3 regions of the Microbacterium sp. NPDC003461 genome follow, and region 1 is predicted to be linked to each of the others. Evidence: predicted binding sites of a transcription regulator. Region 1 holds the regulator's gene; each other region holds the start of a gene.
The links. Region 1 encodes HspR, which represses chaperone genes until heat shock. Its sites were predicted from a motif close to AAGTTGAGTCNNNNNGACTCAACTT; they were not measured.
Positions count from the first base shown of each region.

Region 2: ACWDR7_RS08295 (ATP-dependent Clp protease ATP-binding subunit) is a predicted target of HspR. The motif match lies at 2,589-2,613, and genes of this name have one in related genera.
Region 3: ACWDR7_RS00935 (Hsp20/alpha crystallin family protein) is a predicted target of HspR. The motif match lies at 4,624-4,648, and genes of this name have one in related genera.

Region 1 is NZ_JBSFPT010000035.1:11,265-18,466, forward strand. Features, by position in the region: gene glgP (alpha-glucan family phosphorylase) at 1-2,387, shown strand, start outside; gene glgX (glycogen debranching protein GlgX) at 2,422-4,584, opposite strand; gene ACWDR7_RS11635 (heat shock protein transcriptional repressor HspR) at 4,653-5,087, opposite strand; gene ACWDR7_RS11640 (DnaJ C-terminal domain-containing protein) at 5,135-6,115, opposite strand; gene ACWDR7_RS11645 (nucleotide exchange factor GrpE) at 6,128-6,772, opposite strand; gene dnaK (molecular chaperone DnaK) at 6,775-7,202, opposite strand, start outside.
Region 2 is NZ_JBSFPT010000017.1:8,924-16,125, forward strand. Features, by position in the region: gene ACWDR7_RS08295 (ATP-dependent Clp protease ATP-binding subunit) at 39-2,546, opposite strand; gene ACWDR7_RS08300 (PadR family transcriptional regulator) at 2,711-3,085, shown strand; gene ACWDR7_RS08305 (permease prefix domain 1-containing protein) at 3,085-4,452, shown strand; gene ACWDR7_RS08310 (EI24 domain-containing protein) at 4,473-5,243, shown strand; gene ACWDR7_RS08315 (histidine kinase) at 5,197-5,592, opposite strand; gene ACWDR7_RS08320 (WhiB family transcriptional regulator) at 5,782-6,030, shown strand; gene ACWDR7_RS08325 (sensor histidine kinase) at 6,131-7,202, opposite strand, start outside.
Region 3 is NZ_JBSFPT010000001.1:198,682-205,883, reverse strand. Features, by position in the region: gene rpsF (30S ribosomal protein S6) at 1-288, opposite strand, end outside; gene ACWDR7_RS00960 (hypothetical protein) at 397-696, opposite strand; gene ACWDR7_RS00955 (MFS transporter) at 924-1,487, shown strand; gene ACWDR7_RS00950 (tyrosine-protein phosphatase) at 1,521-2,273, shown strand; gene ACWDR7_RS00945 (DNA glycosylase AlkZ-like family protein) at 2,275-3,351, opposite strand; gene ACWDR7_RS00940 (hypothetical protein) at 3,436-4,563, shown strand; gene ACWDR7_RS00935 (Hsp20/alpha crystallin family protein) at 4,689-5,108, shown strand; gene ACWDR7_RS00930 (helix-turn-helix transcriptional regulator) at 5,274-6,113, opposite strand; partial or broken gene ACWDR7_RS00925 (SDR family oxidoreductase) at 6,219-7,159, shown strand; gene ACWDR7_RS00920 (DUF779 domain-containing protein) at 7,162-7,202, opposite strand, start outside.

The sequences.
Region 1 (7,202 bases):
CCCGGCTGGAGCAGCTGGCGCATGACGACGGGTTCCTGGAGCGGCTCGCCCGCGTGCGGGACGACCTGCGCGCCTACCTGGCGGACGACCACTGGTATCAGCGAGACCTCGGCGACGGCCCGCGCGCGATCGCGTACTTCTCGCCCGAGTTCGGCATCGCCGCGGCGCTCCCGCAGTACTCGGGCGGCCTCGGGATCCTCGCGGGCGACCACCTGAAGGCGGCGAGCGACCTGGGCGTGCCGATCATCGGCGTCGGGCTGCTGTACCGGCACGGCTACTTCACGCAGGCGCTCTCGCGCGAGGGGTGGCAGCAGGAGTCGTATCCGCTGCTCGATCCGGATGAGCTGCCGATCAGCCCCCTGCGGGAGGCGGACGGCTCGATCGCCACGGTCTCGCTCGCCATGCCCGGCGGGCCCGACCTGCGCGCGCGGATCTGGGTCGCCCGGGTCGGACGGGTGCCGCTGCTGATGCTCGACACCGACGTCGACGGCAACCCGCAGAACTACGCCGACATCACGGACCGGCTGTACGGCGGGGGCGGCGAGCACCGGCTGCGGCAGGAGCTGCTGCTCGGCGTCGGCGGCGTGCGGGCACTCCGCGCCTACTGCCGGATCACGGGCGCCGCGGAGCCCGAGGTCTATCACACCAACGAGGGCCACGCCGGGTTCCAGGGCCTCGAGCGGATCCGCGAGCTGACGGTGGGGGACGGCGCCCCGGGCCTCGCGTTCGACGACGCGCTGGAGATGTCGCGCGCGTCGACGGTGTTCACGACCCACACGCCGGTGCCCGCCGGCATCGATCGGTTCCCCCGCTCGCTCATCGAGCAGTACTTCGCCACCGACGGCGGCGTGCTCCCGGGCGTGCCGACGGATCGGGTGCTCGCACTCGGCGCCGAGGACTACGAGGGCGGCGACCCCGGCGTCTTCAACATGGCCGTCATGGGCTTCCGGCTCGGCCAGCGCGCCAACGGGGTCTCGACCCTGCACGGCCACGTCAGCCGCGAGATGTTCAACGGCCTGTGGCCGGACTTCGACGAGGCCGAGGTGCCGATCGGGTCGATCACGAACGGCGTCCACGCGCGCACGTGGGTGGCGCGCGAGTTCCTCGACATGTTCGACGAGTCCGGCGCCGACCTCGATGGCGAGGAGGGCGCGCTCACGCGGGCGTTCAACGAGATCGGCTTCGAGCGCATCTGGGCGGCCAAGCACCGCATGCGCGAGCGCCTCGTGATCGACGCGCGGCAGCGGCTGCGCGCGTCGTGGCTGCACCGCGGCGCTGTCGACGCCGAGCTCACCTGGATCGACGACGCCCTCTCGCCCGACGTGCTCACGATCGGCTTCGCCCGGCGAGTCCCCTCGTACAAGCGCCTGACGCTCATGCTGCGCGACCCCGAGCGGCTGAAGGCCCTGCTGCTCGACCCGGAGCGGCCGATCCAGCTCGTCATCGCGGGCAAGTCCCACCCGGCCGACGACGGCGGCAAGGCCCTCATCCAGCAGCTGGTGCGCTTCGCCGACGACCCCGAGGTGCGCCACCGCATCGTCTTCCTGCCGGACTACGAGATCCAGATGGCACAGGCGCTGTACCCCGGCTGCGACGTGTGGCTGAACAATCCGCTGCGCCCCTACGAGGCCTGCGGCACGAGCGGCATGAAGGCGGCCCTGAACGGCGGCCTGAACCTGTCGATCCTCGACGGCTGGTGGGACGAGTGGTTCGACGGCGAGAACGGCTGGGCGATCCCCTCGGCCGACGGCGTGGACGACCCCAATCACCGCGACGACCTCGAGGCGGCCGCGCTGTACGAGCTGCTCGAGCGCGAGATCACCCCGAGGTTCTACGACCGCGACGGCGCCGCCATCCCCGTGCGGTGGATGGAGATGATGCGGCACACCCTCGAGTCGCTCGGCCCCAAGGTGCTCGCCTCGCGGATGGTGCGTGACTACGTCAACGCGCTCTACACCCCGGCCGCGCGCAATGCGCGGGCGCTCGGCGCAGACTACGCGGGCGCGATCGAGCTCGCGGCGTGGAAGGGCCGCGTCCGTGCGGCCTGGCCGGGCGTGCGCGTGGAGCACGTGGAGTCCAGCGGCGTCGACGAGGTGGCCGAGGTGGGCGCCACCCTGCGCGTGCGCGCCGACGTCGCGCTGGGCGATCTCACCCCCGACGACGTGCAGGTCCAGCTCATCCACGGCCGGGCCGAGGGCGACGATCAGCTGACGTCGCTGCGGGTGGTTCCGCTCACGCTCGGCGAGCGCTTCGAGGGCTCCCGCGCGGCATTCACGGGCGAGGTCGTGCTGGACCGTGCGGGCCCGTTCGGCTACACCGTGCGGATCGTGCCGGTCCACCCGCTCCTCGCCACGACGACCGAGCTGGGGCTCGCGGCGCTCGCGTAGGGGGCGTGCTCGGTCCGCGACGCTGGCCGGGGGCTCAGTCCGAGCCGTCCTCGAGCGACTGCATCACGACGATCGAACGCGGGCCGACGGGGATCGCCTCGCCGGCGTGGCACACCGTGCCCTCGGCGACCTCCGGATCGGTGGAGAGCACCACCCGGAAGGCCGGCTCCCACTGCTGCGGCATGATGCGCGCATCGATCGCCTCGGCGCCGGAGTTGAACCAGATCAGGAACGACGCGTCGGTGAGCTGCTCGCCGTGCGGCCCGGGCTCGCGCAGCGGCCGGCCCGAGACGTACATGCCGATCGCCCGCTGCGATCCGTTCCCCCAGTCCTCGTCGGTCATCACGCGCCCGTCGGGGTGCGACCAGGCGAGATCCAGCGGTCCGCCGACGATCGTGGGCTGGCCCTCGAACCAGTGCCGCTGCCGCAGCGCGGGGTGCTCGCGGCGCAGGCGCAGCGCGGCCTTGGTGAACTCGTAGACGTCGAGCCAAGCATTGTCGGCGCTCCAGTCCACCCACGAGATCTCGTTGTCCTGGCAGTAGGCGTTGTTGTTCCCGCCCTGCGTGCGCCCTCGCTCGTCGCCCGCCGTGATCATCGGCACGCCGTTCGACAGGCACAGCGTCACCATCAGGTTCGCCGCCTGCCGCCGCCGCACGGCGACGATCCCCTCGTCGTCCGTCTCGCCCTCCACGCCGTAGTTGCGCGAGCGGTTGTTGTCGGTGCCGTCGCGGTTGTCCTCGCCGTTGGCCTCGTTGTGCTTGTGCTCGTACGTGACGAGGTCGCGCACCGTGAAGCCGTCGTGCGCCGTGATGAAGTTGACCGAGTTCGACGCCGAGCGGCCGTCGTCCGCGTACAGGTCGCTCGATCCGGCCAGCCGCGTGGCCACGTTGCGGATCGTGCCCTGCCCGCGCCACCAGTCCCGGATCGTGTCGCGGTACTGGTCGTTCCACTCCGCCCACGGCGACGGCATCTGCCCCACCAGGTAGCCGTCCATCGACACGTCCCACGGCTCGGCGATGAGCTTGACGTGCCGCAGAATCGGATCCTGATCGATCGCGATGAGCAGCGCGCACGCGAAGTCGACGTCGTAGCCCGTGCGGGTGAGCGCGCTCATGAGGTCGAAGCGGAAGCCGTCGACGTGCATCTCGGTGACCCAGTAGCGCAGCGAGTCGAGGATGAGCTGCAGCGCGAGCGGGTTCCACGCGTCGACCGTGTTGCCGCAGCCGGTGACGTCCCAGTAGGTGTCGTCGAAGGCGCCCTCCTCCTCGGGGATGACGCGCTTGTAGAAGCCCCGGTCGTCCAGGCCGCGGAACGACAGCGTCGGGCCGTCCGGCCCCGCCTCGGCGGTGTGGTTGTAGACGACGTCGAGGATGACCTCGATGCCGGCCCGGTGCAGCTCCTTGACCATGCCCTTGAACTCGGTCACCTGGCCGCCGCGGTCCCCCGCCGAGCTGTACGACGCGTCGGGCGCGAAGTACGAGATCGTGTTGTAGCCCCAGTAGTTGCTCAGGCCGCGCTCGAGCAGCGCGGGCTCGGAGAAGAACTGCTGCACGGGCAACAGCTCGACGGCGGTCACGCCGAGGTCGCGCAGGTACTCGATGACGGCCGGCTGCGCGAGGCCCGCGTACGTGCCCCGCAGCGGCTCGGGCACGCGGTCGTGCAGCTTCGTGAAGCCCTTCACGTGCAGCTCGTAGATGACGGTCTCGCGCCACCGGGTGCCGAGCAGCTCGTCGCCCTCCCAGTCGAACGACGGATCGACGACGGCGCTGCGGGCCGTGTAGGCCGACGAGTCGGTGTCGTCGCGCGCGGCCGGATCGTCCTCGCGGGCGCCGAAGATCGGCTGCTCGGCGAGGATCGTGCCGCTCGTGGCGAGCCCGTACGGGTCGAGCAGCAGCTTGTGCGGGTTGAAGCGGTACCCGTTCTCCGGATCCCACGGCCCGTCCACGCGGTAGCCGTACCGCTGCCCCGGCGCGACGTCGGGCAGCGCCCCGTGCCAGATGCCGAGGGTCTGCTCGGTGAGCTCGTGCCGCGTCTCGCGGTCGGCGTCGTCGAACAGGCACAGGTCGACGCGCGTGGCGTTGGGCGCGTAGACGGCGAAGTTCGTGCTCTCGGGCGTCCACGTGGCCCCGAGCGGCCATTCCCGCCCCGGCCAGACGGCGGCGGTCTCTCCGAGGCGTGTCCACAGCTGGGGGCTCATGCCCCCCATGATGCCCCGGCTCAGCGGATTGCCGCGCAGGTGCCCGGGGCGGGTCGGCACCGGGCGCGCTACTGCGGCGGGGGCGGCGTCCAGAGCATGAGCTCGGCGCGGCGGCGCACGCGCGTGCCGGCCTTCACCGTGATGACCGGTCCGCCCGGCGCCGCCGCGAACACGCGCGCGCCGGGGCGCGAGGCCAGCTCGGCCTCCAGCCGGTCCTCGAGGTCGCGCACGCGGCGGCGCAGGTCGCGCACCTCGTCCTCGAGGTCGAGCACGCGGGCGATCGCGGCGAGGCTCATCCCCTCGCCCGAGAGCCGGGCGACCTCGCGCAGCTGCGCGATGTCGCGCGCCGAGTAGCGCCGCGATCCGCCCCGCGTGCGCCCCGGCACCACCAGGCCGATGCGGTCGTACTGCCGCAGCGTCTGCGGGTGCATGCCGGCCAGCTCGGCGGCGACGGCGATGGCGAAGACCGGTGCGTCCTCGTCGATGTCGTACGCGTCGCTCATCCGTCCCCCTCCTCGCTCATCCTGCCGCCCTCATCCCCGATCCATCGTCAGCCCCGTGCCCGCGCGAGCAGATCGTCGCGCGGGTTCTCGCGCGGACCGACCTCGTGGAAGCGCTCGAGCGCCTCGCGCTGCGCCTCGGAGAGGTGCCCGGGAACGACCACCTGCACCTCGGCCAGCAGGTCGCCCGTGCCCTTCTTCGACGCGATGCCCCGGCCCTTCACGCGCAGCACGCGGCCCGACGGCGTGCCCGGCGTGACACGCAGCCGCACGGCGTCGCCCTCGAGGGTGGGCACCTCGATCGTGGCGCCGAGCGCCGCCTCCGTGAAGGTGATGGGAACGGTCACCCGCAGGTTCAGGCCCTCGCGCGTGAAGACCGGATGCGGGCGCACCGCGACCTCCACGACGATGTCGCCGTTCTCGCCGCCGTCCGGCGACGGGCGGCCGCGGCCGCGCAGGCGGATCTTCTGCCCGTCGGCCACGCCGGCGGGGATCTTGATCTTGAACGGCTTGCCGTCCTCGCTCTGCAGCGTCACGGTCTCGCCCTTCGCCGCCGTGACGAAGTCGATCGTCGTGCGGGCGCGCAGATCCTGCCCCTTGGTGGGGCCGCCGAATCCCTGGAAGCCGCCGGTCGGCTGGCCGAAGCGGCCGGAGCCGAAGCCGGTGCCGCGGCCCTGGTTGAACATCGTGAAGATGTCGTCGAAGTCGGCCGCCGATCCGCGATTCGTCGTGAACCGGCTGAAGACGTCCTCGAAGCCGCCCGCACCCGATCCGCCCGCCGTGAAGCGCGCGCCGGATCCCATGGCGCGGATCTCGTCGTACTCGCGGCGCTGCTCCGCGTCGGAGAGCACCGAGTACGCCTCGCTGATCTCCTTGAACTTCGCCTCGGCCGCCGCGTCGCCCGGATTGGAGTCCGGGTGGTACTGGCGCGCGAGCTTGCGGTACGTCTTCTTGAGCTCGGCGTCGGAGACGTCCTTCGAGACCCCCAGGACCTTGTAGAAGTCCTTGTCGAACCAGTCCTGACTGGCCATGCGTCTCCCGCCTTACTCCGCCGGCACGGCGACCACGACCTTCGCCGGCCGCAGCTCCACGTCGCCCAGGCGATAGCCCACCTCGACCACCTCGAGGATGGTCGACTCGGTCGTGCCCGGCACGGGCTGCTGGAACACGGCCTCGTGCTGCTGCGGGTCGAACACGTCGCCCGCCGCGCCGTAGGTCATCAGTCCCATGCGCTCCGCCACGCCGCGCATCTTCTCGGCCACGAGCGCGAACGCGCTGCCCTCCTCGAGGTCGCCGTGCTTGGCGGCGCGGTCGAGGTCGTCGAGCACGGGGAGCAGACTCTTGGCGACCCAGCCCTTGGCCCGGTCGATCTCGAGCTGGCGCTGCTCCTCCGTGCGGCGACGGTAGTTGGCGTACTCCGCCTGCAGGCGCTTGAGGTCGTGCTGCAGCTGCGTCTCGTAGTCGCTGCGCTCGGCCTCGGCCGCCTCGTCGGTCTGCGCGGCGCCGAGGATGTCGTCCACCGTCAGCGACTCGTCTCCCTCGGCAGGCTCGCCCGTCGGGGCGCCCTGGTCCGCAGGGGCACCCTCGGCGCTCTGGTCCGCCTGCGCGTCGGGGCCGGAAGCGCTCGCCTCCGGCCCCTCGGCGCCAGGCTGGACCTCGTCGTTCTCGTCGAAGTCCTTGTCCGCCATGGTTACTTCTTCTCGTCCTCGTCGTCGACGACCTCGGCGTCGATGACATCCTCATCCGACTCGCCGCCGGCCTGCTCGCCGGCCGGCGCGCCCTCCGAGGACGCCGCGGCGGCGTCCGCCTGCGACTGCGCGTAGATCGCCTCGCCCAGCTTGGCCTGGCTCTCATTCAGCTTGTCGAACGCCGTCTTCACGGCGTCGTCGTCGTCACCGGCGAGCGCCGTCTTGAGCGCGTCGACGTCGGCCTGCACCGACTCCTTCACGTCGGCCGGCAGCTTGTCGTCGTTCTCCTTGATGAGCTTCTCGATGGAGTACGACAGCGTCTCGGCCTGGTTGCGGACCTCGGCGGCCTCGCGGCGCTTCTTGTCCTCGGCCGCGTGCTCCTCGGCCTCGCGCACCATGCGCTCGATGTCCTCCTTGGGCAGCGACGAGC
Region 2 (7,202 bases), on a different contig from region 1:
GGCGCGGGGTGGCGGATCGAGGGCGGGTTCGCGGAGGGTCAGGCCGCGACCGGGGCGTCGGCCGTGACCAGGAGCTCGCCCGCGACGGCGTCGAGGCGCACGCGGCCGCCGTCCGCCAGGTCGCCCGCGACGAGGAGGTCGGCGATCCGGTCGTCCACCTCGCGCTGGATGAGGCGGCGCAGCGGGCGGGCGCCGTACTCGGGCTCGTACCCGTGCTCGGCCAGCCAGTCGATCGCCGCCTCGGAGACCTCGAGCGAGATCTCGCGGGCCTGAAGACGCGAGCGCGTGGCGCCGAGCAGCAGGTCGACGATGCGCCGCAGCTGCTCGCGGTCGAGCTTGCGGAACAGCACGATCTCGTCGATGCGGTTGAGGAACTCCGGGCGCATCGACTCGCGCAGCCGGCCCATCACCCGGTCGCGCAGGTCCTTCTCGTCGTACTCCGCGCCGCTCGCGGAGAACCCGATGGCGCCGCTGCGCGAGGCCAGGAACTCCGAGCCGAGGTTCGAGGTCATCACGACCACGGTGTTGCGGAAGTCGACCGTGCGTCCCTGGCCGTCGGTCAGGCGGCCGTCGTCGAGCACCTGCAGCAGCAGGTTGAACACGTCGGGGTGCGCTTTCTCGATCTCGTCGAACAGCACGATCGAGTACGGGTTGCGCCGCACGCGCTCGGTGAGCTGGCCCGCCTCGTCGTAGCCGACGTACCCGGGAGGGGCACCGACGAGGCGCGCGACGGTGTGCCGCTCGCCGAACTCGCTCATGTCGAAGCGGACGATCGCGCCCTCGTCGTCGAACAGGCTCGCCGCGAGGGCCTTCGCCAGCTCGGTCTTGCCGACGCCGGTGGGGCCGAGGAACAGGAACGAGCCGACGGGGCGGCGGGCATCGCCCATGCCGGTGCGGCTGCGGCGCACCGACCGCGCGACCGCGCGCACGGCGTCGTCCTGGCCGATGACGCGCGCGTGCAGCTCGTCCTCCAGGCCGGCCAGGCGCGCCCGCTCGGTCTCGGTGATCCGGCTGGCGGGGATGCCCGTGGCGCGGCTCACGACGGCCGCGATCTCGGGCTCGTCCACGACCGCGCCCGCGGGCGCGCCGCTCGTGGCGGCCTCGTCGAGGCGGCGCTGGACGTCGGCGATCTCGTCGCGCAGGCGCGAGGCCTCCTCGTACCGCTCGGCGGCGACGGCGGCGTTCTTCTCGGACTCGAGCGTGGCGAGCCGCTCCATGAGCGCGGCGGTGTCGACCGGTACGCCCAGGCGCAGCCGCAGTCGGGCGCCCGCCTGATCGATGAGGTCGATGGCCTTGTCGGGCAGCACGCGCTCCGTGAGGTAGCGGTCGCTCAGCTCCACGGCGGCGCGCAGCGCGTCGTCGGTGTACGTCACACCGTGGTGCTCCTCGTACGCCGGGCGCAGGCCGCGCAGGATCTCGACCGCGTCGGCGATCGACGGCTCACCCACGCGCACCGGCTGGAAGCGGCGCTCCAGCGCGGCGTCCTTCTCGATCGTGCGGTACTCCTTCAGCGTCGTGGCGCCGACGAGGTGCAGCTCGCCGCGCGCGAGGCGCGGCTTGAGGATGTTGCCGGCGTCCATGGCGCCCTCACCGCCGCCGCCCGCGCCGACGAGCGTGTGGATCTCGTCGAGGAACAGGATCAGCTCGCCGCGGTGCTCGGCGACCTCGTCGATCGTCTTGGTGAGGCGCTCCTCGAAGTCGCCGCGGAAGCGCGTGCCGGCGAGCATGCCGGGCAGATCGAGCGCGATGACGCGCTTGCCGCGCAGCTGCTCGGGCACCTCGCCCGCCACGATCGCGCGGGCCAGGCCCTCGACGATGGCGGTCTTGCCCACGCCGGCCTCACCGACGAGCACGGGGTTGTTCTTGGTGCGGCGCGAGAGGATCTCGATGGTCTGCTCGATCTCGTCGGCCCGGCCGATCACGGGGTCGAGCTCCCCGGCCTCGGCGCGCGCGGTCAGGTCGACGCCGTACTTCTCGAGCATCGATCCGCCGCCGGACGGCGCCTCCTCCGGCGCGCCCTGCGGCGAGACGGCCTCGCGGGCGCCCTGCGTGAGCGCCTCGGGCGTCACGCCGGCGCGCGAGAGGATCTGCCCGGCGGGCGAGTCCTGCGCCAGCACGAGCGCGAAGAACACGTGCTCCGGATCGATGTAGGTCGCGCCCGCGGAGCGCGCCACCTGGTACGCGTGGAACATCGCGCGCTGCACGGCGGGGGTGATCACCGCCTCGTCGCTGTGGACGGGGAGGCTCTCCTGCGGCAGGCGCTGCTCCGTCTCGGAGCGCAGCGCGTCGAGTTCGGCGCCGACGCGCGCGACCGCCCGGGCGACCGTGTCGTCGTCGAGGAGCACGCGCAGCACGTGGAGGGCGTCCATCTCCTGCTGGCCGCGGGCGTGCGCGAACGCGGCGGCGCGCTGCAGCAGGCTCTGCGTGCGCGCGCTGAGGAAGCGGCTGAGGTCGATCGACCGCGCCGAGCGGGCGCGCTCACCCTGCAGGTAGCGCGCGAGGAACTCGTCGAACGCGCCGAGACCGTCCTGGGGGAAGTCGGCCATTCCTTGTCTCCTAAAACTTGAGCGGTTCGCCATCAACTTTAGAAGTTGAGTGCGGTTGTATCAAGTTGAACGGCGCCGCATCCCGGCCTATTCCCAGCCCGAATCCATACCTAGATGCGCTAGGTTCAATTACCTAGAGGTACAAGGGATGAACGGAGGCGCGCATGCGCATCGACAAGGACCTCGTGGCGGCCTCCGCCACCCCGCTCGTGCTCGGCATCCTCGCCGACGGCGAGTTGTACGGCTACGCGATCCTGAAGCGCGTGAGCGAGCTGTCGGGCGGCCGGATGGAGTGGACGGACGGCATGCTCTATCCGCTGCTGCACCGGCTCGAGCGGGCGGGCCTGCTGTCCGCCACGTGGGGCGCCTCGGAGACGGGGCGTCGCCGCAAGCACTACGCGATCACGGACGCCGGCTGCGCCCTGCTCGAGGAGCGCCGGGCGCAGTGGGAGGTCGTGGCCGACGTCATGCGGAACGTCTGGGAGGCCCGCCCCGCCGGCCCGAACGCGGCAGGCACGACCGCGGGAGCGTGGGCGTGATGGCGCCGCGGGCGGAGGTCGAGGAGCAGATCGCCCAGTGGCGCGGCTACCTGCAGCGGCACCGCGCGATCGCCGCCGCCGATCTGGACGAGCTCGAGGATCACCTGCGCGCGCAGATCGACGACCTCTCCGCGGCGGGACTGGCCGACGACGAGGCCTTCCTCGTCGCGATCCGGCGGATGGGCGGCACCGACGCGATCTCGCGCGAGTTCGCCCGCGAGCACACCGAGCGGATGTGGAAGCAGCTGACGGCGGCCGATGGGCTCGCGGCGGATCGCCGCGAGCCCGTCGTCGCGATCGGGCTCGGCGCCGCCGCCGGCCTCACCGTTCTCGCGCTCATCCAGCTGTTCTCCTACGGCGCGCCGCTCGGCGGCGTCGAGGCCAATGCGGCGCTGTTCCGCGTGCTGCCGACCCTGGTGCTCGCGTTCCTCGCGGCGTACTTCGTGTGGAAGCGCCGGCCGGCCCCGCGCACGACCGTGGCGCTGGCCGTCGTGTTCGGCGTGCTCGTCGCGACGCAGGCCCTGATGCCGTTCCCCAGCGCGACGGGGGTCGGGGCGACGGAGCTGCTCACGACCATCCACCTGCCGATCGTCGCGTGGGGGCTCGTGGGCATCGCGTATGCGGCGGGGCGCTGGCGCGACCACGCGGCGCGGATGGATTTCGTGCGGTTCACGGGCGAATTCGCCGTGTACTTCGTGCTGCTCGCCCTCGGCGGCGGCGTGCTGATCGGCCTCACGAGCGCCGTGCTCTCGCTGACCGGCACGGACACGACCGTCGCGATCGGCGCGATCCTGCGGGTGTGCGTGCCGGGTGCCGTGCTCGTGGCCGCGTGGCTCGTCGAGGCGAAGCAGAACGTGATCGAGAACATCGTGCCCGTGCTCACGCGCGTGTTCACGCCGATCGTCACGCTCGCGCTGCTGTGGATGCTCGCCGCCCTCGCCACGGCGGGCTCGCTCGCCCTCGTCGACCGGGAGCTGCTGATCCTCATGGACGGCGTGCTCATCCTCGTGCTCGCACTGACCCTCTACACGATCTCCGCGCGCGAGGCGCTCGCGCCGGCCGGGCCGTTCGACGCTCTGCAGCTGGGCATGCTCGTCATCGCGATCGCGGTCGACCTCGTCGCGCTGACGGCCATGATCACCCGGATCGCGGAGTTCGGCGTGAGCGCCAACAAGACCGCTGCGCTCGGGCTCAACCTGCTGCTGCTCGTGCACCTGGCCGGGCAGGCGTGGCTCACGCTGCGCTTCCTGCGCCACCGGGCGGGGTTCGCGGCGCTGGAGCGCTGGCAGACCTCGTTCCTGCCGCTCTACCCGGTGTGGGCGGCCGTGGTCGCCCTCGCGTTCCCGTTCCTGTTCGCCTTCGCGTGAGCCATTCCTAGACTGACCCCATGCGGGAGTTCTGGCGGGGCGTGGCGACGCTGGGCCGCGGCTTCGCCTGGTGGCGGGCGCGACCGGGGCTGATGGCCACCGGGCTCGTGCCCGCCGCCGTCGTGGCGGTGGTGTTCTCGGCCGCCCTCCTGGCGCTCGGCTTCGCGCTGCCGGGCCTCGTGGAGTGGATGACGCCCTTCGCCGCGGGCTGGGATGCGTTCTGGGCGGGCGCGCTGCGCGTCCTCGTCGCGCTCGCGGTGCTCGCCGGCGCGATCGCGCTCGCCATCGCGACGTTCACCGCCGTCGTGCTGCTCGTGGGCGAGCCCGCGTACCAGCGGATCTGGTCCTCCGTCGAGCGCGACACCGGCGGCGGCGTCCCCGAGTCCCGCTACTCGCTGTGGCGCGCGGCGGGAGACGCGGTCTCGCTCGTGGCCCGCGGCGCCGGCATCGCGCTGCTGACGCTGCTGCTCGGCCTCATCCCGGTCGCGGGCACGGCGCTCGCGGCCGTGCTCGGCGTCGGCCTCACCGGCTGGACGCTGGCCGACGAGCTCACGCAGCGCGGACTGACGGCGCGCGGCATCGGCGCGGCCGGCCGCCGTCGCCTGCGGCGCGGATCCCGCGGGCGGATGCTCGGTTTCGGCGTCGCGACGCAGCTGTGCTTCCTCGTGCCCGGCGGCGCGATCGCCGTGATGCCCGCGGCCGTGGCGGGTGCCGCGTTGCTGGCGCGCGAGCTGGCGGAGGGGGCTAGCGTCCCGCCTCGGGAGCGGCGGCCTTCGCCGCCCGCGCGATGAGCACGAGCCCGATCACCGCGGGCACGGCCAAGACGAGCGCGACGAGCGGATGGGCGTACTGACCGGTGAGCGCCCCCAGCGCCACCGCGAGCACGAGCAGCTGCGTCACGATGCCGCCGGATCGGCCCCAGGACCGGTCGGTGAGCACCGCGTAGGCGAACGCTCCGACGCCGCCCGCAGCCACGATCGTGAAGACCAGGAGCGCGATCGCCGTCGGCAGCGACGCCGTGTCGCCACCGAGCATCGCGACCACCTGCCAGCCCGCCAGCACCAGCAGGGCGAGGGCCTCCAGCGCGAGCAGCGCGGCCGCCAGGCGCGCGGGAACGGGGGTGCCGGAGGGGGTCGTCATGGGCGTTCCGATTCTTGATCCATTCAGAAACCGTTGACTCATGTCTCCATCTGTAAGAGACTTGTTAACGGTATGTTTCCCCACAACGTGGTGGGAGCGAGCAGCGCTCGCGGCATATCCCAGCGTAGTGCTCACCCGAACAGCCGCTGGAATCGCATCTGTTTTCCCACCACATCTAGGAGCACCACCATGGACTGGCGCGACAAGGCCGCCTGCCTCACCGTCGACCCCGAGCTCTTCTTCCCCGTCGGGAACACCGGGCCGGCCATCGACCAGATCGAGAAGGCGAAGTCCGTCTGCGCCCGCTGCACCGTCACCGAGGTGTGCCTGCAGTACGCCCTCGAGACCGGCCAGGACTCGGGCGTGTGGGGCGGCCTCAGCGAGGACGAGCGCCGCGCCCTGAAGCGCCGCGCCGCCCGCGCCCGCCGCGCCAGCTGACACCGCGGCACACCCGCGCGATCACGGCCCCTGTCGCCGGGGGCCGTTTTTCGCGCCCGGCGTCAGCTGCCTGGCCTCAGCGCCCGGTGCTCGCCCGGCGTCAGCGCCCGATCCAGCGCAGCGGGATGTCGACGATCACCTCGGTGCCTCCCCCGTCGGGTGAGGTCCAGTCGATCGAGCCGCCCAGCTCGCCCTGGATGAGCGTCCGAACGATCTGCGTGCCCAGTCCCCTGCCCACCTGACCGGCCGGCAGACCAGCGCCGGTGTCGCGCACCCGCACCTCGAGGCGCTCCTCGCTGCGGTCCGCGCTGATCTCCACGTCGCCGTCCGAGTCCTTCAGACCGTGCTCGACCGCGTTGGTGACGATCTCGGTGAGCGCGAGCGCCAGCGGCGTCGCGTACTTGCTCGGCAGCACCCCGAACTCGCCGCTGCGGTGCGTGCGCGCGAGCGTGTTCGGCGCCGCGGCCACCTCCGCCACCAGGCGCAGCACGCGATCGAACACCACGTCGAAGTCGACGTTCTGGCTCAGACCCTCCGAGAGGGTGTCGTGCACGACGGCGATCGACGCCACGCGGCGCATCGCCTGCCCCAGCGCGTCGCGCGCCTCGTCGGACGGCGTGCGGCGGGCCTGGATCCGCAGCAGCGAGGCCACCGTCTGCAGGTTGTTCTTGACGCGGTGATGGATCTCGCGAATCGTGGCGTCCTTCGTCAGGATCTCCTGCTCCTGGTTGCGCAGCTCCGTCACGTCGCGCGAGAGCACGATGGCGCCGGTGCGCCTGCCGTTCTCGCTGAGCGGGATGGTGCGCAGCGCCACGGCCACGCCGCGCGCGTGGATGTCGGTGCGCCACGGGGCGCGACCCGACGCCACGACCGGCAGCGACTCGTCGGCGTCGATCGAGGCGTCGGAGAGCGCCGCCGTGACCTCGGCGAGCGACTCGCCCTCGAGCTCGTCGCCGAAGCCGAGGCGGGTGAACGCCGAGAGCGCGTTGGGGCTCGCGAACGTGACGACGCCGTCGGCGTCGAGCCGGATCAGCCCGTCGTTCGCGCGCGGCGCGCCCCGCCTCGCGCCCGTCGGGGCGTCGGCATCGGGGAAGCCGCCGGTGGCGATCATCGCGAAGATCTCGTCGGCGCACTCGTTGAACGTCAGCTGCTGCCGCGACGGCGCGCGCAGC
Region 3 (7,202 bases), on a different contig from region 1:
CTCTTCGGCACGCAGCACCTTGGTGCGCATGATCTGCTCGTTCAGCTTGAGCTGGCGGTCGAGCTCGACGGTGGCCTCGCTCGTGGCGGTGAAGTTGACGACGGCGTAGATGCCCTCGTTCTTCTTCTGGATCTCGTAGGCGAAGCGGCGCTTGCCCCAGACATCGACCTTGTCGATCGTGCCATCAGCATCCGTGATGACCTTCAGGAACTTGTCGAGAATCGTGGGGACCTGGCGCTCGTCGATCTCCGGCTGAAGGATCACCATGAGTTCGTACTGGTGCGTCATTGACCCACCTCCTTCGGACTAGATCGGCCGCCGAGCATCTCTCGACGGCAGGAGGGTGTGTTGCACATCGCGCGGCGTGAGGCCGCACAACCTTCGTAGTGTATCCGATCAGGGCTTTTCCCGCGAACCGTCCGCCTCGCGGCGCGAGCGCAGCAGCGGACCGAGCGCGAAGACCATCTGGTAGAGCGGGCGCGGGGTGTCGGGATCGGCGTCGCGGGCGTTGCGGAGCCGTTCCCCCCAGCGGGCGCCGAGCTCCTGCAGCTCGGCGGACAGCTCCTCCGCCTCCGCCTTGGTCAGCGGCGCCTGACTGATGCTGCCGATGCGAACCGTCTCGTCCGGCTCGCCGATGAAGGCCTCCGGCTCACCTCCCAGCACGGCGCGCAGCCAGCGCAGCACGGGTTCGGTCACGAGCCGCGCCTCCGGGGAGTCCTTGCTCAGCCGGTACCCGTCGGTCGAGAGCGGCTTCCACACGCGGTCGCGCCGGTCGCGCGCGAGCTCACCTCGTCGCCGCGGTCGGCGCCATCCTGATCCGCCGGCCGCTGAACGGCGACCTCGCCGAGGCGCGCAGCACGCACCCGCTCAAGGCGCTCGCCGAGGGCCTGCGCTACGTCGGCTCGCAGCCCCTGTTCGTGGTCATGATCGCGCTCGCGATCGTGCTGAACACCGCGAGCAACGGCTCGACGATCGCCGTGACGCTCGACCTGGCCGAGCGCGGCACCGATCCGTTCCTCATCGGCCTGCTCAGCACGATGATCGGCGCCTCGCTGCTGGCGGGATCGTTCCTCGCGCCGGTGCTCGTGAAGCGGGTGCGCACGGGCACGATCGTGCCCGCGTGCATGGCCGTGATGTCGCTGTCGTTCCTCGCCATGGCGATCTTCCCCACCTACGGCGCGATCCTCGCCTGCTACACCGTCGCCTACCTTCTCGCGCCGGCGCTGAACGCGTCGATCTTCTCGTACGCCGCCGTCATCACCCCCGAGCAGATGCAGGGCCGCTTCTCGTCGGTCGCCGCGCTCTCGGGCGCCGCCTCGTTCCCCCTCGCACCGCTGGTCGGCTCCGGCCTGCTCGCGGGCGTCGGCCTGGCCACCGCGCTCCTCGTGCTGGCGCTCACGCTCGTCGCCGTCGCGATCGCCCTGTCGCTCTTCCGCCCGCTCACCCGCATCGGCACCCCCGACACGTGGGCGGCCGACGCGGCCTGACCCGGCGGGCTCCGGCGTGATAGACAGCAGAGCATGGACGAGATCGCCCCCTCCCCGCAGCGCCACCACCGCCTGCCCGGGCTGTACAACTTCCGAGATGCCGGCGGGTACGACACCGCCGCGGGCACGGTGCGCTGGGGCAAGCTGTTCCGCTCGGACGCCCTGCACCGCATCGACGAGGTGACGCGGCAGCACCTGGTGGGGCTCGGCATCGCCCACGTCGTCGACCTCCGCAGCGCGATGGAGCTGGAGGCCGCACCCAGCGCCCTCGCCGAGCTGCCGATCACCGTGCATCATCTGCCCGTCTTCGCGGGGGCGGCGCCCGTCTCGGCCGCGGCCTCCGGCATCGCGCGGGTCTACGAGCACATCGTCGACGAGCGGGGCGAGGCGCTGGCGGCCGCGGTGCGCGTGATCGCGGGCACGGCACCGCACGAGGCGGTGCTCGTGCACTGCACGGCGGGGAAGGATCGCACGGGGCTCGTCATCGCGCTCGCGCTGTCGGCGGTGGGCGTGGCCCGCGAGGACGTGGTCGCCGACTACGCGCTGACCGAGGCCAACCTGCGCGGCGAGTGGGCCGACCAGATGCTCGCCGCCATCCGCGCCAGGGGCATCGATCCGACCCCCGAGATCGTGGGGCTCGTCACCGCGAGCCCCGCCGCCGTGCTCGAGGCGACGCTCGCGCGGATCGACGCCCGCCACGGTTCGATCACCGACTACCTGATCGCGCACGGGATGACCGCGGCCGAGATCGACCGCCTCGCCGACACCCTGATCGATCGCGCCTGAGTCAGCGCCGCAGCTCGAGACCCAGCCAGTCGGCGAGCGCCTCGAGCTCGGCGTCGACGGCGTCGGCGTCGGCCGGCGACAACGGCACGTCCTCGTGGATCGCGTTCACCGTGAGCACGCCCTTCTTGCGGTCGGCCTTCGCGTCGAGCTTGCCGATGAGGCGGTCGCCCAAGAGGATCGGCAGCGCGAAGTAGCCCCAGCGCCGCTGGGCGGCGGGCTTGTACATCTCGAGCACGTACTCGAAGCCGAACAGGTCGCGCGCCCGGTCGCGGGCGTAGACCATCCGGTCGAACGGCGACAGCAGCGCCGCCCGATCCCCCGCCCACTCGGCGCCGAGCACGTCCGGATGCACGCGCCACGTGCCCTCGACGCCCTCGACCACGGCCTCGAGCCCGATCGGGCCGAGCGGCGAGGGCTCCGCCGGGGAACGCAGCGGCTTCTCGCGGGCGATGCCGAGCGACAGCAGGCGGCGCTCGTCGCGGATCGCGCGGGCCTCGTCCGGCGACTGCACGTGCAGGTCGGCCGGGTACACGCGCTCGGCGAGATCCCACAGGCGCCGGCGGCCCTCCCGCCCGGCGACCGCGACCTCGCCGCGCAGGCACAGCACCTCGAGCATCCGCCCGGTGTTGCGCTCGTCGTCCCAGCCGGTGGAGGCGTACGGCACCTCGGGGTCGTTCGGCAGCGTGGCCGCGGTCTGCGCGCCGTCCGCCCGCAGCCGCGCCACGATCCGGTCGCGGAACGCCGCGTTCGCCTCGACCCAGGCGCTCGTCGCGGGATTCACCCACTCGTCCGCGACCGCGAGCACGACGCCCATGTCGGCCATCGGGCGCAGCAGCGTGACGTGCTCGGCCACCGTGCGCTCCACCTCGAGTGCGTGGGTGAGGTCGGCCGGCGCCAAGGCGTCGCCGAGGCGCGACCACAGCACGAGCTCCTGGCTGCGCGCGACCGCGGTGGTCGGATCGATCTGCACGCCCGCGAGCTGATCCATGACCTCGAGCAGCGACTGCGGCCGGTACGCGTCGAGGAACTGCGCGCGCACCGCGATGCGCCGCGCCTCCTGCCCGCTCAGCGTCAGCATGCCCCGATCGTGCCACCCCGGGCGCCGACGCAGAAGGCGCGGATCCGCCCGCGGCGCGCCGGCCGGCTGTCGTACGGTGGCAGGGTGAGCCAGCCGTCGCCCTCCGCCTATCGCTTCGACGCGCGGCCGCTCGTCGATCCCGTGGACCGCGCCGCCGTGAAGGCGTGGCGGGCGCAGCAGCGCGCGAACGGCGCCGGCACGGGCCAGGGCTGCCTCGTCGCCGGCATGATCGCGTTCGCGTCGGTCTTCCTCGTCGTCGGGCTGGCGATGCTGCCGCTGATCGGGGGCGCCTTCTCCGGGGACCGGCCGTCGCCGGCGTTCGTGCTCGTGCCGCTGCTGTTCCTCGCCGTGCCGATCATCATGATCGTCGCCGTCGTGCGCGGCGCGATCGGCTCCCCCGAGGCCGCATACCGGCTCGACCACTTCGCCCGCGCCAACGGAATGCGCTACCTGCCCCGAGCCGAGGATCCGCGCCTTCCCGGCATGATCTTCAACCGCGGCAACTCGCGCCAGGCCACCGGCCGGGTGCGCGGCGAGCACCCGCGCTTCGTCGAGTTCGGCAACTACCGCTACACGACCGGATCGGGCAAGAACCGCACCACGCACCGCTGGGGCTACGTGGCGATCCACCTCGACGCCCCGCTGCCGCACATCGTGCTCGACGCGCTCGGCAACAACAGCGTGTTCGGCTCCAACCTGCCCACGACCTTCGACCGCGATCAGCGCCTGAGCCTGGAGGGCGACTTCGACCGCCACTTCGCGCTGTACTGCCCGCAGGGCTACGAGCGCGACGCGCTGTACCTGTTCACGCCCGACATCATGGCGCGGTTCATCGACCACGCCGGGCAGCTCGACGTCGAGATCGTCGACGACTGGCTCTTCCTCTACACCCGACGGAACGTCTCGACGCTCGATCCGCGCACCTGGGCATGGCTGTTCTCGGTGGTCGCGGCCCTCATGGACAAGCTCGCTCAGTGGGGTCGGTGGCGGGACGAGCGGCTCACGGCGGGCGCCGCCCCGGCCGCCGTCGTCGCGCCCGGAGGGGCCCTGCCCTTCGGCGACGAGGCCGTCGTCGCGCCGCCGGCGCCGGCACCCGGCGTGGCCGAGCCCGGGCGACGCCTGAAGAAGGGATGGTCGTGGGCGAGTGTCGTGGTCGCGCTCCTCGCGATCGCGTGGTTCGCCCTCAACGTGATCGGCATCTTCGGCCGCTGAGCCGCGCAGCTTCGAGATCGCTGTGAAGTTGGCACTCTCACCCCGAGAGTGCTAATAATCGAAGTGAGTCGATCCGACTCGATTCTGTGAGGTGAACAGCGCCAGACAGAAGGAGGACGATCACCATGGCGATGTTCTTCGATCCGTTCCGCGAGCTGGACCGCGTCGCCCAGCAGATGCTCGACCGTCAGGGGCCGCGGCTGATGCCGATGGACCTGTACCGCGACGGCGATCACTACGTTCTCAGCGCCGACCTGCCGGGGATCGATCCCGGCAGCGTGGACATCGACGTCGACGGTCAGGTGCTCACGATCCGCGCCGAGCGGACCGTGCGCAGCGACGAGGGCGTCTCGTGGATCACCCGCGAGCGTGCCTCGGGCACCTTCCTGCGTCAGCTGAATCTCGGCCAGGGCATCGACACCGAGGCGATCTCGGCCCGGTACGAGAACGGCGTGCTCAGCGTGCTCATCCCGATCAGCGAGAAGGCCAAGCCCCGCAAGATCGAGATCCAGCACGGCGCCGACGCACCCGCGATCACCGTCTGACGCGGCACAGACGGGGCGGCTCCGATGGAGCCGCCCCGTCTGCATGCGCACGCGATTCGCGGGCATCTGGTCGCCGTCGCTCCCCGGACTGCGCGAGCCCCCGGCCCCCACCTGGCTCAAGCGCCCCCGCCTGACAGCCCGCGGGGCGCCGCCGCCTGAGGCCGGTCAGCGCGCGGAGCGGGGCGCGAGCGTCGAGAGCAGCGCGAGCTTCTCGTGACTCTCGGTGCCCGGCACCGCCGTGTAGACGAGCAGCGACTGCGACGTGGCGGGGTCGATCAGGTTCTGACAGGTCACGTCGAGCAGGCCGACCTCGGGGTGAAGGAAGCGCTTCGTCTCCGCCGGGCGCAAGCCCACCTCCTGCAGCTGCCACACCTCACGGAACTCCTCGCTCCGGGCCAGCAGCAGGTCGGCAAGTGCCGCCGCACGGGACCTGGGACCCCGGCGCCCCCGCACTTCGCGCAGTCCCGATGCCCACAGCCGCGAGAGGAAACCGTGGTCCTCGCGGGGGTAGAGCTCACGCATGTCGGGATCGGTGAACCATCGGAAGCCGATGCTCCGTTCCGGCCCCTCGAAGCGCGTCAGGTCGCCCGTCAGCGCGATCCCCAGGGGCGTCTGGCGCAGGGTCTCCCCCAGCTCCGTCACGATCTCGGCCGGGGTGTCCTCGAGCCGGTCCAGCACCCGCAACAGGCCGGGTCCGATGTGCTCGCTGCCGCCACCGCGCGGCGGCAGCGGATGCCCGGCCAGGCGGAACACGTGGTCGCGCTCATCCACCGTCAGGTGCAGGCCCTGCGCGATCGCCGCGAGCATCTGCTCCGACGGCAGCGGTCCGTCACCGCGCTCGAGGCGGGCATAGTAGTCGGCCGACATGTGGCACAGCGCGGCAACCTCCTCGCGGCGCAGGCCCTCCGTGCGGCGACGTCGGCCCCGGGGAAGACCCACGTCCTCCGGCTGCAGCGCCGCACGGCGCCGCCGGAGGAAGTCGCCCAGCCCCGCCCTGTCGATCACCACGCCTCGATCCTGGCACCCGCGGGTCCGGCCAGCCACGACATGCCAGGTCCTGGATCCGCCGTTCGGCATCGCGCCACAGTGGGAGCCGACCAAAGGAGACCCATGCCTCGCACGCCCATCGACCTCCCTCTCCCGTCCCTCGCCGGCCGACGCGCCGTCGTGACCGGCGGCAGCGACGGCATCGGACTGCGCATCGCCACTCGACTGGCCCGTGCCGGCGCCGATCTCGTGCTTCCGGTGCGCAATCCCGCCAAGGGAGCGGCCGCGGCCGAGAGCATCCGGGCGGCGACGCCCGGCGCCGTCATCGAGCTGCCGCCACTCGACCTCTCGTCGCTCGCGTCCGTCGCCGATCTCGGCGACGCGCTCGTCCGCGACGGACGGCCGATCCACCTGCTCATCGCCAACGCGGGGGTCATGACCCCGCCGACGCGCCAGACCACATCCGACGGCTTCGAGCTCCAGCTCGGCACCAACCACCTCGGGCACGCCGCCCTCGTCGCCCATCTGATGCCGCTGTTGCGCGCCGGCAGAGCGCGGTGACATCGCAGGTGAGCGTGGCCGCCGCACGCGGCGGGATCGACTGGGGCGACCCGAACGGGGAGCGGTCATACGACGGCATGCGCGCCTACCGCCAGTCGAAGATCGCCGTCGGGCTGTTCGGGCTCGAGCTGCAGCGCCGCAGCGCCGCGCGCGGATGGGGGATCACGAGCACCCTGTCGCACCCCGGGGTGGCGCCGACCAGCCTGCTGGCCGCGCGTCCCGAGATCGGCCGCTCCGGGGACACCCTCGGTGTGCGGGTGATCCGCTGGGGGTCGGCTCGGGGCCTGTTCTTCGGAACCCCGGAAAGCGCTGCGTTGCCCGCGCTGTACGCGGCGGCGTCACCGGACGCGGAGCCCGGGCGACTGTACGGCCCGAAGGGACCGGGCCACCTCGGCGGCGCACCCGCCGAGCAGTCGCTGTACCGTGCCTTGCGGTCCGCCGACGACGCCGCGCGTCTGTGGCAGCTCACCGAGGAGCTCACGGGCGTCACGTTCCCCGGGTGAGCTCACACCATGCCGAGCGCGCGGGCCTCGTCCTCGGTGAGCA